DNA from 3 places in the Niveispirillum sp. FG148 genome. Region 3 is predicted to be linked to each of the others. Evidence: predicted binding sites of a transcription regulator. Region 3 holds the regulator's gene; each other region holds the start of a gene.
The links. Region 3 encodes PhoB, which activates phosphate uptake and scavenging genes when phosphate is short. Its sites were predicted from a motif close to TNTCATAAAACTGTCA; they were not measured.
Positions count from the first base shown of each region.

Region 1: ACODTW_RS19485 (bifunctional 2',3'-cyclic-nucleotide 2'-phosphodiesterase/3'-nucleotidase) is a predicted target of PhoB. The motif match lies at 3,936-3,951, and genes of this name have one in related genera.
Region 2: ACODTW_RS07655 (PhoX family protein) is a predicted target of PhoB. The motif match lies at 1,505-1,520, and genes of this name have one in related genera.

Region 1 is NZ_JBMDKJ010000021.1:2,653-8,896, forward strand. It holds gene ACODTW_RS19470 (DedA family protein) at 1-589, opposite strand, end outside; gene ACODTW_RS19475 (hypothetical protein) at 907-1,140, shown strand; gene ACODTW_RS19480 (nucleoside 2-deoxyribosyltransferase) at 1,237-1,800, opposite strand; gene ACODTW_RS19485 (bifunctional 2',3'-cyclic-nucleotide 2'-phosphodiesterase/3'-nucleotidase) at 1,797-3,749, opposite strand; gene ACODTW_RS19490 (TonB-dependent receptor) at 4,026-6,244, shown strand, end outside.
Region 2 is NZ_JBMDKJ010000005.1:168,387-174,630, reverse strand. It holds gene ACODTW_RS07665 (ABC transporter ATP-binding protein) at 1-248, opposite strand, end outside; gene ACODTW_RS07660 (BMP family lipoprotein) at 289-1,305, opposite strand; gene ACODTW_RS07655 (PhoX family protein) at 1,588-3,660, shown strand; gene ACODTW_RS07650 (alkaline phosphatase D family protein) at 3,840-5,444, shown strand; gene ACODTW_RS07645 (cache domain-containing protein) at 5,483-6,244, opposite strand, start outside.
Region 3 is NZ_JBMDKJ010000013.1:91,931-98,174, reverse strand. It holds gene pstB (phosphate ABC transporter ATP-binding protein PstB) at 1-395, shown strand, start outside; gene phoU (phosphate signaling complex protein PhoU) at 571-1,296, shown strand; gene phoB (phosphate regulon transcriptional regulator PhoB) at 1,351-2,058, shown strand; gene ACODTW_RS15280 (hypothetical protein) at 2,259-3,677, shown strand; gene glgB (1,4-alpha-glucan branching protein GlgB) at 3,687-5,906, opposite strand; gene hexR (transcriptional regulator HexR) at 6,007-6,244, opposite strand, start outside.

The sequences.
Region 1 (6,244 bases), on a different contig from region 3:
CCAGACGCCAAATCATGCGGGTCAGATAGATACCCACGGCCCCGAACACGACGATCTTGGACAGGGGCTCCACATAGATCTCGACCCGCGCATACTGGCTTTCCAGGCCATACCCCGCGGCGGTCAGCACACTGGTCCAGATCAGCGATCCGATCGTCGTCAGCAGCAGGAAGGTGGGCATGGGCATGGCGGCCATGCCCGCGGGGACCGAGATCAGGGTGCGGATGGCCGGGATCAGGCGGCCGATCAGCACGGCCTTCGGCCCGTGATGGGCGAACCAACCAAAGGCTTTTTCGACATCGGGCGGGTCCATGGTCATGATGAAGCCGAATCGTGCCGACAGGGCGACCAGACGGTCATGCCCGAATATCCGGCCGATATAATACCAGGGCAGCCCCCCCAGCACCGATCCCGCCGTTCCGACCAGCACGACGATGACGGGATTCATCTTGCCCTGTGCGGCCAGGAAACCGCCCAGCGGCATGATCAATTCCGAAGGAATGGGTGGAAAGACGTTTTCCAGGAACATCAGCAGCAGAAGGCCAGCATAGCCCATCTGCTCCACGATCCCCAAAAGGCTGTCGAACATCTGTGGATTTCCGTTTTTTGACTGCGCCTGCCTGCGCGTTTGTGCCGACCTGTAGCGCATCAGCCCCCAACGCGCCATGACAAAGCCGGGCTCTGTTTCTGTCCGATAGGTTAATGTCGACGCATGCATTCCAAGTCGGCCTAATCCAGATGGTCTATTCCTTAGGGGCAAATTTCAGTTATCATGTGCATATTGAGGTTCAACGACCGAAAAGGCCCGCCAGCCCAAGAAGGAACTGGCATGGATGCCGTCGGTTCGGGTAGGAAACCTTCGTTGGTCCGGTTTCGTTTGGAAACGGACCAGACAGGAGAGTGGCGATGGTATTGTCCAGGCGTACGGCGGAGCCCCCCCGGCCGGGTGAATGGCTGGAAGAGCTGAAGCTGCCGCGGCGGCGTCTGCTGGTGCATGCTGTGCATCAGCATGCGGCGCGTCCGGTCCATGTCGAATTTCTGGTGGATGGGCGCAGCAGCGACCGTCTGTCGTTGGCGCTGGAGGTTGTGCTGGACGCCACGCGCTTCCGCCGCCTTGGCGTCAGCCAGCACGCGGCCTGACCATCGGATCAGGATATCAGGCGCCGCCACCGGCCTTTCAGGCCGGTGGCGGCGTTTTGACTCCGTCTTGCAGGCTGGCATCTGTCCATGGCCCGTTCAGGGCCGCTTCACATCCGCCCCGTCATCAGGCAGGCCGAACCAGCGGGCGGCGGCCCGCGCCGCCTCCGTGAAGCTGGGGCTGACAGGGCCGGTGGCCGGGTCGACCAGCATCAGGTTCACCGGCAGGCCGAACTCTTCGACCTCCATCTGGTCGGCATCGCGCCAGACGCGCCCGTCATGCGCCAGATATTGCCGGGCCTGGGTCCGCTGCAACAGCGGCCTGATATCACCCGACCAGGGGAAGACCGGCTTTCCCAGCGCCGTGGCGAAACCCATCTCATAGGCCGTGCCGTCATCGACGGACGGTCCCCGGAACGGCATGCAGTTGGCGATGACACCATCGGCCGCGCGGATCAGATCCAGGTTCGCCGCGCGGATGCGGGCGGCAAAGGCGGTGCCGCTTTCGCTGTCGGCCGGGACCAGCGCGTTGTCGGTTGGAAACACGCCTTCCAGGCCCAGTTCCTCGCAGATGGACTTCATCGACGCGGCGGCGGCCATCGGGTCGGGCAGGAACACGTCCGGCCCGGCCAGATAAAGGCGGGGGGTGCCGCCCGCGCTCACTTCACCGCCCCCAGCCTGGTCGGGTCGATCTTGAAGATGGCAAAGCCGTCCTTGCCCGGACCCTGGTAGGACAGGGCCGGCTGTTCGGCCAGCAGTTCCTGGGCGATGGGCGAGCTTTCATAGATCAGATTGACGCTGGCCGGCATGGGGGCCAGACGGAAGCTGCCATCGGTGGACGGTTCGATCACACCCTTGGACCGCACATAATCAATGATGGCCGACTGCACGGTGTCGGGCGACTGGTAGATGACGGACTTGCCGTCCAGCCCCGGGAATTCGCCACCGCCATTGGCGCGGTAATTATTGGTGACGACGACGAACATCTGCTTGTCATCAATCGGCTTGCCCTGGAAGGTCAGGTCCTTGATGCGGTGGGCATTCTCGTTCACCAGCTTGCCGTCGCGGCCGAACCGCTCTGGCTGGGTGACGTCGATCGTGTAATTGACTCCGTCGATGATGTCGAACACGTAAGACGGCACCTTCTGGTTCACCAGCGCCTGCGGCTCCGTGCTTTTCGGATTGATGACAGCCAGCGCGCGGGAGGCCATTTCCAGCCAGTCGCGCACCTGCGCGCCGGTCAGTTTCACGGCCGCGATCTGGTTGGGATAGAGATAGAGGTCAGCGACATTGCGGATCGACATCTCGCCCGCCGGGATGTCGGTGTAGAAGCCGACGCCGGGACGCCCGCCCGACTTGAACGGTGCGGCGGCCGACAGGATCGGCAGACTGGCATGTTCAGTCCCGGCCAGGGCCTTGGCCACATAATCGCGCTGGGCCTTGGCCACCAGTTCCACGCCGGCGCTGTCGCCCAGGAAGGAGAAGTAAGTGTGGATGCGACCCGTGGTGCGGCCGACGGCGCGCCGGACATAGGCTAGCGTCCCCTCGTGCGAGGGGCTCAGCAGCGCCTTGATCTCCGGGTCGGGCTCGGTTGCGACGGTGCGGCCGTCCTGCCTGTCCTGGATCGGCTTCAGGGCGCCCGTGCCGCCCAGCACAGTCCAGCCCTTGCCCTTGCTTTCCAGCGACAGGGTGATGACGCCCAGATGACTGCCGTAATATCCGGCCATCACCACGGGCTTGCCATTCACGGTGCCCTGCTTCAGGTCGGCCTTGGGCAGACCGTCATAGTCCTTGCTGGGGAACAGGCGGTGGCTGTGGCCGGTCACCACGGCATCGACACCGGGGATTTCCGTCAGATAGTTGGCGGCGTTCTCCTCCCCGCCCTCCCGGTTCAGGAAGGTCAGACCGGTATGGGCGACGATGATGATGATGTCGGCGCCCTTCTTCTTCATTTCCGGCACATGGATCTTCGCCATGTCGACCATGTCGCGCGTGGTGACGCGGCCTTCCAGCTTGTCCTTGTCCCAGATCATGATTTGGGGCGGCAGCAGACCCAGCAGGCCGATCTTGATCGGGTGCTTCTTGCCCTGCGCATCCACGACCTGCCGGTCCAGGATGGCATAGGGCTGGAACATCATCTGCTCGCTGCCGGCCTTGAACACATTGCCCGACAGGACGGGGAACTTGGCCGTGGAATAGACACTTTGCAGGGTCTCCAGGCCGTAATTGAATTCGTGGTTGCCAAGGGCCGCCGCGTCATAGCCCAGCAGGTTCATCACGGCGATGGCCGGGTGGGCGGCCTGGTCCGGCTTCACGCCACGTTCACGCACCACCCACTCGCCCATCGGCGTGCCCTGGATCAGGTCGCCATTGTCCACCAGGATCGTGTTGGGATTGGCCTGCCGCGCCGCCCGGATCAGCGGCGCCACCCGGACCAGGCCGACACCCGCATCCGTCTTGTCCGCGTAATAATCATAGTCTTCCAAATACATATGCAGGTCGGTGGTCGACAGGACCTGCAGTTCGACCTTTTCCTGGGCGGCGGACAGCCCGGCCGTGCCCAGGAAAAGGGCCCCGGCCAGAATCAGACCGATGCGGATTTGACGAATCACGGTGCACACTCCATGCGAACAGGAACCCAGGCCACAGTGCGACGCAGCAATGAATGTCATTTGCGAATGGGAACGGTAGCCCATCATTCCCCGACCGGCGCGCTGCATCGCAAAACTGTGGCGGTAATGATACGCTGATCAAGATATAGCCGTTCGGAGCGTTCCAGTCATAGCTCGACAGGTGCCTGTCACATAACTGTAATTTATTCGTTGCAGAAGCGTCACGGGCATCTGTTGTTGTCCGCGCAATCCGGTCCGGCTTATTGGGGGCTCTTAATGACCATCGAGAATAAGAAGGCGGCGGCCGTGCTGCGCCGTCACCTGTCTGTTTTGAAATTCGGCGCTGGTGTCGCCGCTCTGGCTGTTGCATCCGCCTGGACGGTGCCGGCCATTGCGCAGCAGACCACCTCGTCCATGACCGGTGAAATCCTGACCGCTGCCGGCACGCCGGCTGCCGGTGCGCAGGTGGTGATCGTTCATGCCCCGTCCGGCACCCGTTCGGTCACGACGGTGAACGACCAGGGGCGCTTCCAGGCCGGTGGCCTGCGCGTCGGCGGCCCCTATACCGTTACCATCACGGCACCGGGCGCGCAGCCGCAGATCCTGGAAGGCATCTTCGTCGCTCTGGGCGAGCCGTACAGCCTCGACCTGATGCTGGGCGAAAAGATCGAAGAGATCGTCGTCTCCGGTGAGCGTATCGCCGCCAAGACCGTCGGCGTCGGCACCAATTACGGCGAGAAGCAGATCGCCAATGCGCCGTCGATCAGCCGCGACCTGAAGGACATCGTCCGCAACGACCCGAAGGTCTTCATCGACGTCACCAATTCCAACGCCATCCAGATCGCTGGTACCAACGGGCGGTTTAACAGCCTGACCATCGATGGCGTGAAGCAGAACGACGATTTCGGCCTGAACAATGGTGGCTATCCGACCCAGCGCTCGCCGCTGTCGATCGAAGCCGTTGACGGCCTGTCCGTGCTGACCGCGCCTTATGATGTCGAATATTCCGGCTTCCAGGGCGGCACGATCAACGTTGTGACCAAGTCCGGTTCCAACGATCCGCACGGCTCCTTCTACTATTTCTATGGCGACGAGAGCCTGTCGGGCGACAAGAGCAAGGACCGCAGCGGTCTGATCAGCCCGTACAAGGAGACCACCTGGGGTGGCTCGCTGGGCGGCGCCCTGATCCAGGACAAGCTGTTCTTCTATGTGAACTATGAGAAGTACACCAACAAGGCGCCGGTGATTTTCGGCACCTCCGACAGCGGTCTGGGCAATCCGATCACGGGCGTCACCTCGGCCCAGGTCGAGCAGATCCGCAACATCGCCAAGACCGTCTATGGTTACGATACGCTGGGTCTGGCTTCGGGCAACCTGCCGGAAGCCGACGAGAAGATCCTGACCAAGCTGGACTGGAACATCAACGACAGCCACCGCGCGTCGTTCGCCTATCAGCGCAACGAGGGCAACAACGTCGTCGACGCGTCGTCGAGCCAGAGCAATCGCACGCTCTCGCTGATGTCGAACTTCTATGACCGCACCCAGATCATGAACAGCTACTCGTTCCAGCTGTTCTCCGACTGGACCTCGGACTTCTCCACCGAAGTGAAGCTGGCCCGCAAGGACGTGGAATCGCTGCGCGATCCGCTGAACGGCCTTGGTTTCGGTGAAATGCGCATTGCCACCGGCGGCGGCGGTACCGTTGTCATCGGCCCGGATATCTCCTCGCATTCCAACTACCTGACCACGACCACCGACAGCGCCAAGGTCAAGGGCACGTATCTGCTGGGCGATCACAAGATCGTGGGCGGTTACGAGTACGACAAGTACGACTATTACAATCTGTTCCTGCAGCGCAGCCTGGGTTACTGGGAATTCACCTCGATCCAGAATTTCCAGAACCGCGTTGCCTCGCGCTTCCGCTATGCCAACGCCCCGTCGGGCTCTGCGGATGATGCGGCCGCCGATTGGGCGTACACGCAGCACTCCTTCTATCTGCAGGACACCTGGGACATCACCCCGGAACTGCAGCTGCAGGGTGGCGTTCGCTATGAACTGTTCAAGACGAACGACACGCCGCTGCTGAACCAGAATTTCGTGTCCCGTTACGGCTTCAACAACAATGAGACGCTGGACGGCCGTGATCTGTGGCTGCCGCGCTTCGGTCTGACCTACGAGCCGTTCGACGGTACGACGGTTCGCGCCGGCGCCGGCCTGTTCTCTGCCATCGGCCCCGCCGTGTGGCTGTCGAACAACTACAGCAACGATGGCATCACGCAGCGTTCGATCAACATCACCTCCGGTGCGGAGCTGACCAACGTCTCCGGCCAGGTGCCGTCGTCGGCGGTCACGCGCCTGCAGGCCGTGGGTGAGGGTTTCGTCAACGCGCTGGATCCGAATTTCAAGATCCCGTCCTCGTGGAAATACTCGATCTCGGTGGACCAGGAAGTCGATATCCCGGGTCTGGGTGACGACTGGCTGTTCACCGCCGAGGC
Region 2 (6,244 bases), on a different contig from region 3:
TGGGAATTGCGGATATCGACCTGCTGGCCGCGGACCAGGATCTCCCCTTCATCGGCCTGGTAGAAGCCGTAAAGGATGCTCATCAAGGTCGATTTGCCGGCCCCGTTCTCGCCCACCAGCCCATGGATGCTGGACGGCGCAAAGCGCAAGGTGACCTGGCGATTGGCATGGACGGGGCCGAATCGCTTGTCGATGCCGACAAGTTCGACCGCCCAGGCGGGGGAATGGGTTTGGTGGGCGGCCGACATGGTTGCTGCCTGCGTCAGTACGGTCAAATTCGGGAAGGGATCAGTACTTGCAGCCCTTGACGTCGTCATAATTGGCGACGGTGCGGGTCCCGGAATTGATTTCGTCCGTCGCCTTGTCGACGGCCGCCTTCATCTCCGGCGTAATCAAAGCCTTGTTGTTCTCATCATAGGCCCAGCCGACACCCTGTTCCTTCAGGCCCAGGCGCTGATGACCGGCCGTCCAGGTGCCGTCCTTGGTGGTCTTGAACGCTTCATAGGCGGCCACGTCCACGCGCTTGACCATGCTGGTCAGCACGCTGCCGGGGAACAGGTGGTTCTGGTTGCTGTCCACACCGATGGACAGCTTGCCGGCGTCCGATGCCGCCTGCAGTACACCCAGGCCCGTCTGGCCGGCGGCAGCGAAAATCACGTCGGCGCCACGGTCGAACTGGCTTTTCGCCAGTTCGCTGCCACGCGTGGGGTCAGCCCAGGCGGCGGGCGTGCTGCCGGCCATGTTGACGACGATATGGGCATTGGGGCGCACCGACTTCACGCCCTGTTCGTAGCCGCAGGCGAAACGGCGGATCAGGGGGATATCCATGCCACCGATGAAGCCGACGGTGCCCGTCTTGGACGCCAAAGCCGCCAGGACGCCGACCAGGAACGACCCCTCATGCTCGGCAAACTCCACCGACTGCACATTGGGCAGGTCCACGACGCCGTCGATCAGGGTGAAATGGACGTTGGGATATTCCTTGGCCACCTTTTCCACGGCAGGCGCCATGGAAAAGCCGACCGACACGATGATTTCCGCATTGCGCTGGGCCAGCCGGCGCAGGAACTGTTCGCGCTGCGCCTCGTTGGTGATTTCGAACCAGCGGAAATTATAGCCGGTGTCGGCCTTGAACCGTTCGGCCCCGGCATTCGCCGCCTCGTTAAAGGACTTGTCGAAGCGCCCGCCCATGTCGAAGACGATGGCCGGCGCGAAGCCCGTGGTGGTGGAGGCGGGAGCGGCCGATGCGGTCGCAGCAAAACTCAAGGCAAGGACCGCCAGGGCGGCACGACGGGCAAACTTCATCGGCTCCATATCCGAACGGGCAGGGGATCGGCACGGCAAAGACCCGTATCCGGAACAGCAGCCCCCGCAATCATTCCAGCCCGACAAGCTATCCAGTTCGCACGCGCCCGGCAAGGTGACAAAAGCCGCCGCGCCCTCCCCCGTGGCGCTTCGTGGCCGGTCTGTGGCAGATCGACGCCGCGCACATGCCGGGGCGGACTGTCAAATAACTGTAGCATCGGCGGCTTATAAGCAGGCAATGGTCGGTTTCCGGCCGCCTGTATGTTTGGAGACTGCCCCGTCATGACCCGTCCGATCCCCGCCAACTATGCTGAATTTGATGCCTTGCAGGATGTGCCCGCCTCCCCCGATGGCGAGCCGACCTTTGGCGAGGTGGTGCAGCAGCGCCTGGGCCGGCGCGAGATTCTGCGCGGCATGCTGGGCACCAGCGCCATCGCCGCCTTCACGCCCGCCATCCCGGCCCTGGTGATGACCGGCGAGGCCAAGGCGCAGGCAGCACCCGCGGCAAGCAAGGCGGCGGCGGGCGGTCAGGCCGGATTCGGCTTCAATTTCGAGGAACTGGCCCGTGGTGTGGATGGCAACCACCATGTCGCCCCCGGCTATAATGCCGATGTGCTGATCCGCTGGGGTGACCCGCTGTTTGCCGACAGCCCGGAATTTGACCCGCAGAAGCAGACGGCCGACAGCCAGCTGAAGCAGTTCGGCTATAATTGCGACTATACGGCCTTCTACCCGCTGCCGCTGGGGTCGAATAATGCCGATAACGGCCTGCTGTGGGTGAACCATGAATATACCCAGGCCGAGCTGATGTTCCCCGGTCTGGTCCCGGAAGGCCAGGACCGCTACGCGCCCGAGGCCGTGACCAAGGAGATGGTCGAGGTCGAAATGGCCGCCCATTCCGGCACGGTGGTGGAGGTGAAGCGCGGCAAGGACGGCAAATGGTCTTATGTGAAGGGCAGCAAATATAACCGCCGCGTCAATGCCCTGAACACGAAGATGGCCCTGGTCGGCCCCGCCGCCGGCCACGCGCGGCTGAAGACCAAGGATGACCCGGAAGGCCGCACCGTCATCGGCATGGTCAATAACTGCGCCGGGGGCCAGACGCCCTGGGGCACGGTCCTGTCGGGCGAGGAGAATATCGACGGTTACTTCACCGGCAAGATGGACCAGTCCCATCCCGAACAGCGCAATTACGACCGCATGACAGTTCCTTCCACGGTCTATCAGTGGGGCCGCCATTACGAGCGGTTCGACATCAACAAGGAACCCAATGCCGCCAACCGTTATGGCTGGATCGTGGAGATCGATCCCTATGATCCGACCAGCACGCCGCGCAAGCTGACGGCGCTGGGCCGGTTCAAGCATGAAGGGGCCGGCGTCACCGTGAACAAGGATGGCCGCGTCGCCGTCTATATGGGCGACGACCAGCGGTTTGAGCATCTCTATCGCTTCGTTTCCAAGGGCAAGTACAACCCGGCCGACCGCAAGGCCAACATGAAGCTGCTGGAAGAAGGCACGCTGTCCGTCGCCCGCTTCGATGCCGATGGCACGGTCACCTGGCTGCCGCTGGTGCATGGGCAGGGGCCGCTGACCGCTGCCAACGGCTTCAAGGATCAGGGTGATGTGCTGATCTGCGCGCGCATTGCGTCCACGCTGCTGGGGGCCACCCGCATGGACAGGCCGGAGGATGTGGAGGTCAATCCCAAGACCGGTCTGGTCTATGTCATGCTGACCAACAATGACGACCGGCTGCCTAATGACGTCAAGCATCCCGAGCAGTCACGCGTGAATGCCGCCAACCCACGCCCGGCCAACAGCTGGGGCCATATCGTGGAAATGACGCCGCCGGGCGGCGACCATGGCGCCGACAAGTACAAGTGGGAAATCCTGATCAAGGCCGGCAATCCGGCTGATCCGAAGACGGGCGCCAGCTTCAATCCGGCCACCACGGAAAATGGCTGGTTCTCCTGCCCCGACAATTGCGCCTTCGATAGCATGGGACGGCTGTGGGTGGGCACCGACCAGGGCAACAAGTGGCAATGGACCAGCGGGGCTGCCGACGGCATCTGGGCTGTGGAGACGCAGGGACCGATGCGCGGCACGGCACGCCTGTTCTTCCGCGTGCCGCTGGGGGCGGAAATGACCGGTCCCAGCTTCACCCCCGACGATCAGGCCCTGTTCCTGTCGGTGCAGCATCCGGGGTCGGATGCGGTCGACAAGGCCACGAAGTCAGGCAACAAGCAGGGCACCTTCGCCGATCCCGGCACACGCTGGCCCGATTTCAAGGACAATATGCCCCCGCGGCCTTCGGTGGTGGTTGTGACCAAGAAGGGCGGCGGCATCATCGGCGCCTGATGCCGGCGACGGGGCGGCCGCGCTGCGACGCAACAGACGCTTGCAAAGCCGCCCCCGCCAATGTCACAAGCAAGGGTAACGGAACTGGCCAGTCCGGTTCCGCATATCCATTCTTGTCCCATCCGCCTGACGGTACCATTCCGGTGCCGCCCGCAGGGTGTTAGCAACGGGTATTGCTGATGAAGTCTGTGCTGCCGGCCCCCTTCGCGTTCAATCGACGCGCCTTGTTGCGGGGGGCGGGCGCCCTGGCTGTTTCGGCCCTGGGCATCCCCCTGGCGGCACCCCGGCTGGCGTTGGGCCGGCCGACCTTCACCGACTATCCGTTCCAGCTGGGCGTGGCCTCGGGCGATCCGTGGCCCGACGGTTTCGTCATCTGGACGCGGCTGGCGCCCCGGCCGCTGGAACCCGGCTATGGCATGCCCACGGACATCATTCCCGTCGATTGGGAAGTGGGCAAGGACAAGAGCTTCAAGGAAGTGGCCGCCAAGGGGACGGCCATGGCCTATCCGGAACTGGCCCATTCCGTCCATGTGGAAGTGGCGGGGCTGGAGCCCGGCCGCCCCTACTGGTATCGCTTCCGTTGCGGTGACCACCGGTCGCAGCAGGGCCGCGCCGTCACGGCGCCGGCTGCCGGCACGCCCACGCAGAAGCTGCGCTTCGCCGTGGCCGGCTGCCAGAATTACGATCAGGGCCTCTACACCGCCTTCGACTTCCTGTCGCAGGAGGAGGTCGATTTCGTCTACCATTATGGCGACTACATCTATGAAGGCCTGAGCCGGCCCTTCTTCTACAGCCGGCATATTGAGGATGTGGTGCCGTCGCCGCGCCGCATCGACCAGCCGGACCCCTTCTCCGTCGATGATTACCGGCTGCGCTATGCCAAGTACAAGCTGGACACCGACCTGCAGAAGGCCCATGCCGCCGCCCCCTGGATCGCCGCCTGGGACGATCATGAGGTGGTGGACAATTGGGTCAGCGATTTCGACTGGGACAATACCCCGCCGGAGATTTTCCGCCTGCGCCGCGCGGCGGCGGCCCAGGCCTATTACGAACATCTGCCCTTCCGCAAATCGTCCCTGCCGCAGGCCGGCAACATGCAGCTTTTCCGGAAGCTGGGTTTTGGCGACCTGATCGACCTGCATGTGCTGGACACGCGCCAGTACCGCAGTGACCAGCCCTGCCGCGACGGGTTCCGCCCCGCCTGTGACGAGGTGAACGACCCCAAGCTGACCGTGCTGGGCGAGAAGCAGGAAGCCTGGCTGTTCGACAATCTGGTGAACGGCAAGGCCAAATGGAACCTGCTGGCCCAGCAGGTGATGTTCATGCCCTGTGACCGTGAACCGGGCCCGGCCAATATCCGCAACCTGGACAGCTGGGACCCCTACCGCGTGGCGCGCCGCCGCGTGCTGTCGCATCTGCATGACAACAAGATCCGCAACGCCGTCATCCTGACCGGGGATGAGCATCAGCATATTGTCGGCGATGTGCATCTGGACGACCAGAATCCCGACAGCCCCACCGTGACCTCGGAATTCGTCGTTACCTCCATCTCCTCGGGTGGTGATGGCGGGGAGGCACGGCCCAATGCCAAGGGCATGCTGGACGAGAACCCGCACATCAAGCTGATCAACGACCAGCGCGGCTATGGCATCTGCGAGGTGACGCCCAAGCGGTTGCAGATGGAGCTGCGCGTCCTGGATCAGGTGTCGCGGCCGGGCGGCAAACTGTCCACCCGCGTCAAATACGCGATCGATCCGGCCAAGCCCGGTATCCAGAAGGCGTAAAGGCAGGCCCGCCCCGGTTGCGCGGGGCGGGCCTGTCGTCAATGCCGGCTGCTGCCCACACCGTGGCTGGCGTTCCAGGCGGCTTCCACGTCCGGCGTGCGCTGCAGGATCAGGCCATACCAGCCCAGCCCCTTGTAGGTTTCATAACCGGGGGTAAGCGCGAAGGCCACCACCGTGCCGTCATCGGCCTGATAGAAGCCCATGTCCTTGCCATCCGTCCTGATCGGATAACGGCCCATCAGCAGATAACGTTCGTCATTGGCCGCGAGGATGCGGAAATTGCTGTCGACGATCAGGCACTTGGTCCGACCCTCCAACTGCTCCTCCTCCGTCAGGCGGATCGACTTCACCACCGTACCGGCCTGGGGTGCCCAGTCGAAGAAGATGCCCAGAACGCCAAGCGGCTTGCCATTTTCCGCCCCGCCGGCGCGGATGGCAGTGGAATAGATGGCAACCGGCCGGTCGTTCAACAGCGGGTGCGGGGCGACGTCGGCGACGGCGAATTCAGTGCCGTCGCGTGTCGCCATGGCATCCTTGAACCAGCTTTCATCGGCCACGGACTTGCCGCGGACATGATAACGGTCGGGCCGGCCGTTGGCGACGATCCGCCCGGTGGCATCGGCCACCCAGATATCGAGATAGACCGTATAGGATTTCAAAATGACGCCGGAGCGATAGGCGGCGTGGTCGGCCGTATCGGCCGATGGGCGCGTCAGCGCATCGACCATGGCGCTGTCGGTGGCCCACCACCTTACATCGCAGGATCGTTCATACAGGTTGCGATCGATAATATCGATCAT
Region 3 (6,244 bases):
ACGCCATCGTCGAAACGTCGCTGAAGCGCGCCGGCCTGTGGAACGAGGTGAAGGATCGGCTGCAGGAGCCCGGTACCGGCCTGTCCGGTGGCCAGCAGCAGCGTCTGTGCATCGCCCGCGCCGTCGCCGTCAGCCCGGAAGTGATCCTGATGGACGAGCCCTGCTCGGCTCTTGACCCCATCGCCACCGCGCATATCGAAGAGCTGATCGACGAGCTGCGCGAAAGCTTCACCATCGCCATCGTCACCCACAACATGCAGCAGGCCGCCCGCGTGTCGCAGCGCACGGCCTTCTTCCATCTGGGTGACCTGGTGGAGGTTGGGGACACCGAGGAAATCTTCACCAACCCGCGCGACGAGCGCACGCAGGGTTACATCACCGGCCGGTACGGTTGAGCAAGAGGCGGTCGGGGGGCGTCGTTCCGGTTCCCCCGCCCGCCACCCCAGCCAAGGCCGGGGTTCAGAATGTCAGGGGCCCCGCCTCACGATCCGGACCCCGGCCTTCGCCGGGGTGGTCGAAGCAGAAGGCGGCGCCCGTTCAGCACGCCCCCCATCCCGAGGACCCATGTCCATGTCGCCCACCGAACATACCGTCAAGTCCTTCGAGGCCGAGCTGCAGCGTCTCTCGAACCTGATCGCCCAGATGGGTGGCGTGGTGGAGGCACAGGTGGAAGCGGCCGTGCAGGCCGTGGGCCGTCGCGATGTCGAAGGGGCCACGAAAGTCATGCAGGGCGATGCCCGCCTGGACGAATTCGAACGCCAGATCGAGCATGATGCCGTGCGCATGCTGGCACTGCGCGCCCCCGTCGGTGTGGATCTGCGCGAGGTGCTGGCGGCGTTGAAGATTTCCGCCGATCTGGAACGCACGGGCGATTATGCCGCCAATATCGCCAAGCGGTCGATTGCGCTGGCCCAGTTGCCCGTCATGCGCCCCGCCGGAACCATCCCGCGCATGGGCCGCCTGGTTCAGGAAATGCTGAAGGATGTGCTGGACGCCTATATCGACCGCGATGTCGATAAGGCCGTGGCCGCCTGGCATCGGGACGAGGAGCTGGATGATCTCTATACCAGCCTGTTCCGCGAGGTTCTGACCTACATGATGGAAGACCCGCGCAACATCACGCCCTGCACACACCTGCTGTTTATCGCCAAGAACCTGGAACGCGCCGGTGATCATGCGACCAACATCGCCGAAACCGTGCATTTCCTGGTCAGGGGCCAGCCGCTGACCGCCGCGCGTCCCAAGGGCGACAAGTCCAGCTTCACCATCATCGAGCCGGAGGATGGTGCCGCCTGACATGGGCGCGCCCTCCCCGCATTTTCCGTTGACCGATAGCCACCAGGTACCCCGATGAACGCCGCCTTGAAGCCGCTGATCCTGGTCGTTGAAGACGAAGCCGACCTCGTCACCCTTCTTTCATACAATCTGGAGCGTGAGGGGTTCCGCGTCATCACGGCCGGTGACGGGGAAGAGGCGCTGTTGCTGGCCGATGAGCGCAGCCCGCACCTGATCCTGCTGGACTGGATGCTGCCGCTGATGAGCGGGCTGGAGGTCTGTCGCCAGCTGCGTCGCAATCCCAAGACCCGGGAAACGCCCGTCATCATGCTGACGGCGCGCGGCGAGGAGGCGGACAAGGTGCGCGGCCTGAACAGCGGTGCCGACGATTACCTGTCCAAGCCCTTCAGCCCGACCGAACTGGTGGCCCGCATCCGTGCCGTGCTGCGCCGGGCCTCCCCCGGTCTGGCGGAGGAATTGCTGCGCTTCTCCGACATTTCCATGGATCTGGCCGCGCACCGTGTCCGCCGCGGCGGCCGTGACATCCATCTGGGGCCGAAGGAATTCGCCCTGCTGCGCCACTTCATGCAGCATCCTGGTCGTGTCTTCTCGCGCGAGCAGCTGCTGGATATCGTCTGGGGTCACGACGTCTATGTCGAGCTGCGGACGGTCGACGTGCATATCCGCCGCCTGCGCAAGGCGCTGAACGAGACGGAAGAGCAGGATGTGATCCGCACTGTCCGCTCCGCCGGCTATGCCCTGGATACCAAGACGACGATGTGAGGGCGGGCGCCAGCTACAGGCGCCACTCCTGCCGGTCTTGCCCGCGCCGCGTGTGGTTGACCCGTTTGCCCATTCCTGGTCTATATCCGTGACGGGCCGTTGCCGGCCCGCGGCGCCGCGGATTTGCGGCTGAACCTGCGAGACCGGAAGATGGGACGCGTGGCCGTGTCGCGGCCGCCGGGGCGTCCGCGGAGTATGACATGTCCGAACTGAAGCCCTTGCGGACCCTGATTCTGGTGTTGCTGACGGCGTTCCTGTTCACCGTCGTCAGCATCGCGTTCAGCTATGCCTCGCTGGTGATCGCACCGCGCGAAACGGTGAACGCCAACATCGCCCGATCCTTCCAGGCCGGGCAGATCGACGCGACCGTCAAGCTGCCGCTTGCGAAGGAAGGAATCCCTGCCGTTTCGGGCAATGATTGTCTGATCCTGGCGATGATGGTCCTGCCCTATGACAGCGCCTGGAAAGAGGCGGTGTCGCCCTATCTGCTGGAAAGCCACCTGAAGGAAACACCGGGCATCCGGCCGGAAGAGCCCTGGACCTGTGGCATCGCCCGGCTGGGCCTGACCGAACCCGCCAGCATCCGTCCGGACGGTTACTATCATCGCTATCTTCATGGCTACCGCACGGTGATGCGGACCCTGCTGGGCTTCATGGACGTCGCCGCGATGCAGGTGCTGGTGCTGACGGCCAGTTTCCTGGCACCGCTGCTGCTGCTGATCCTGGCCGGCCGGGACTGGTTGCGGTCCGGGATGACGGCGCCGCGTTCGGCTGCCTATGCGGCGCTGGCGACCGTGATCACGGTCTTCTATGGGTTGCCCCTATATGGCTGGTGGACCAGCTATGCCCTGGGTGATCTGGTGGCCTTTCTGTTCCTGCTGACGGTGTATCGGCTTCCCTTGCCGGGTCTGTCTGACAATGCGCGCATCGGACTGTTCGCCCTGTTCGGCTGTCTGACCGCCTGGTTCGACTTTCTGACCGGCGGCCTGCTGATCGGCGCCTGTCTGGTGGCCGGTGTGGTGGCGCTGGAGTACCGTGATCGTCCGGCGTTGCTGCTGCCGCGCCTGTTCCAGTCCGGAGCAGCGTTCGTGCTGGCCGCCGGACTGTGCTTCGCCTTCAAGATTGCGCTGGCCGGCATGGTTTTCGGGGGGGACGAGGCGGCTGTGTTCGGCCGGACGCTGAGTCATCGTTTCGGCGGTTCGATCCTGGCCGAACTGTCACCGCATCTGGCCGAACGTTATCGGGCCATCGGGCTGGACCCCGCCGTGGTCGACGGGTCCGTCCTGTTGCGCATCGTCATGATGGGCGTGGCCCTGCTGCATGCCAGCTTCGGCCTGGCCTATGGTTCCACGCCCATCGGCGCCGGCCTGCTGCTTCTGTCGCTGGGCATTGTCGGGCTGCATCTGATCAGGCTCTGGCGGTCGCCGGCCGCTCCTGGCCGCTGTGCCGATCTGCTGCTGGCTGGATCCGTGCTGATCCTGCCTTGCTGGTACCTTCTGTTCATCAACCATTCCATCCTGCACGCCATCTGGATGGTCAGGCCGCTGGTCTGGCTTCTGGCCGTGCCGGTGATGCTGACGACCATGTGGTGGGTGGCGAAGCGTCGACAGGCCCCCTGACGCCCGCTGTCAGCCGGCGGGCACCAACACCAGCGCAGCCAGCGGCGGCAGCGCGATCGCTGCGCTGAAGGGCTGGCCATCCCAGGGCAGAGCTTCGGCGGTGACGGTGCCCGCATTGCCGATGCCGCTGCCGGCATAGCAGCCGGCATCGCTGTTCAGCGCTTCACGCCACAGGCCCGGTCGCGGCAGGCCTACCCGGTATTGTTCGCGCGGCACCGGTGTGAAATTCACCAGAGTCACGGCCACCGCGTCCTCCGCGAGGCCATGACGGCTGTAGGCCAGCACGCTTTCATCCGCCGATCCGCCCTTGATCCAGCGGAATCCTTCGGGCTCGCAATCCCGCTCATGCAGGGCCGGGGTGTTACGGTAGAGATGGTTCAGATCGCGGACCAGATCGCGCACGCCCCGGTGCCAGTGGCCGCCCTGGGGATCGTCCAGAAGATGCCAGTCCAGCTCGCCGTCATGGTTCCATTCCCGGCCTTGCGCGAATTCACCCCCCATGAACAGCAGCTTCTTGCCCGGATGGGTCCACATGAAGCTGAAATAGGCGCGCAGATTGGCGAATTTCTGCCAATCATCGCCCGGCATCCGGGCCAGCAGCGAGCCCTTGCCATGCACAACCTCGTCATGGCTGAGCGGCAGGATGAAGTTCTCGGAAAAGGCGTAGAGCAGGCCGAAAGTCAGGTTGTCATGGTGATGACGGCGGTGGATCGGGTCATGGGACATGTATTTCAGGGTGTCATGCATCCAGCCCATGTTCCATTTGTAGCCGAAGCCCAGACCGCCCAGATATGCCGGCTTCGACACGCCGGGCCAGGCCGTTGATTCCTCCGCAATGGTGATGGCGCCGCCGCCCTGGCCCTCTTCATCGCCATAGACCAGCGCGTTCATGCGGCGCATGAAGTCGATGGCTTCCAGGTTCTCCCGCCCGCCATGCGGGTTGGGGATCCATTCACCTTCCTTGCGGCTGTAATCCAGGTACAGCATGGAGGCGACGGCATCCACGCGCAGGCCGTCGATATGGTAATGGCGCAGCCAGAACAGGGCATTGGCGATCAGGAAATTCGTCACCTCGTTGCGGCCGAAATTGTAGATGGCCGTGTTCCAGTCGGGGTGATAGCCCTGGCGCGGGTCGGCGTGGTCGTAAAGGTGGGACCCGTCGAACTGGTAGAGACCGTGCGCATCGGTGGGGAAGTGGCCCGGCACCCAGTCAATGATCAGGCCAATTTCCGCCCGATGGCATTCATCGACGAAGGCCTGGAAATCGGCGGGTGTTCCGAATCTGGCCGTTGGCGCGTAAAGCCCCAGTGCCTGATAGCCCCACGACCCGTCAAACGGATGCTCATGCACAGGCATCAGTTCGATATGGGTGAAGCCCATCTCCTGCACATAAGGGATCAGGCGGGCCGCCAGCTCGCGCCAGTTCAGATAGAAGCCATTGTCCGGCCGCTGCCAGGAACCGGGATGCAGCTCATAGATGGCGATGGGGGCGGACCGGGCATTGCGCGCGGCGCGCTTGCCCAGCCACTCCCCATCTTCCCAGGCGTGCCGATCGACGCGCGCCACGATGGACGCCGTGGCCGGCCGGAATTCGGCGGCCAGCGCAAAGGGATCGGCCTTCAGCGGCAGCAAATGGCCGTGCGCGTCCAGCAGTTCATATTTGTAATGTGCGCCCTCGCGGACACCGGGAATGAACATTTCCCAGATGCCGGCGCCCAGGCGCAGGCGCATGACATGCAGGCGCCCGTCCCAGCCGTTGAAATCACCGACGACGGAGACGCGCTGCGCATTCGGTGCCCAGACGGCGAAACGCACACCGGCCACGCCTTCGATCACGTCCGGATGGGCACCCAGCTTCTCATAGGCCCGCCAATGCCGCCCCTCGGCCAGCAGATACTGGTCCATGTCGCCCAGCAGCGGCGGGAATCGGTAGGGGTCGTCAATCTCCCAGACAGCATCACCGTGGATCAGGCGAAGGCGATAGCCGCTGACTTGTTCGGCCGTCAGGGTGGCGGCAAACAGACCGGCCGGGTCCAGGCGCGTCAGTTCCAGCCGTTCCTGCCCGTCGGGCCCGATGACCAGGGCCCGATCCGCATCCGGTCGGAACACACGCAGCGTCACCCGCCCTGTCCCGTCATGGAAGCTGTGCGGCCCCAGCACGGCGAAAATGTCGCCATGTCTGGCGCTGACGATGGCGGCGATCTCGGCGTCGGACAGGGGATGGGGCATGGTGGTCCTGGGTTGGAGGCGGCGCTGGAAATTTACCATATTTCAAGGCGGCTGGGGAAAGGGCCGGGGCTTTTCCCAATCCACCTGCAACGCGATGGAATTACGCCCGCTGACCCAGGCGGCGTTCCCGGATCGGCCGTTTCGACCGCGCCAGGCTTTCGGCCAGATTGACGCCCTTGCGCAGCGCCACGGCCACCTGCAGCACGTCCAGCATGGCCAGATGCGCCAGACGGCTGACCATGGGCGTGTACATGCTGGTATCTTCCACCACGTCCACCAGCAGGGACACCGTGGCCTTTTCCGCCAAGGGCGACCCGCCGCTGGTCAGCGCCACGACC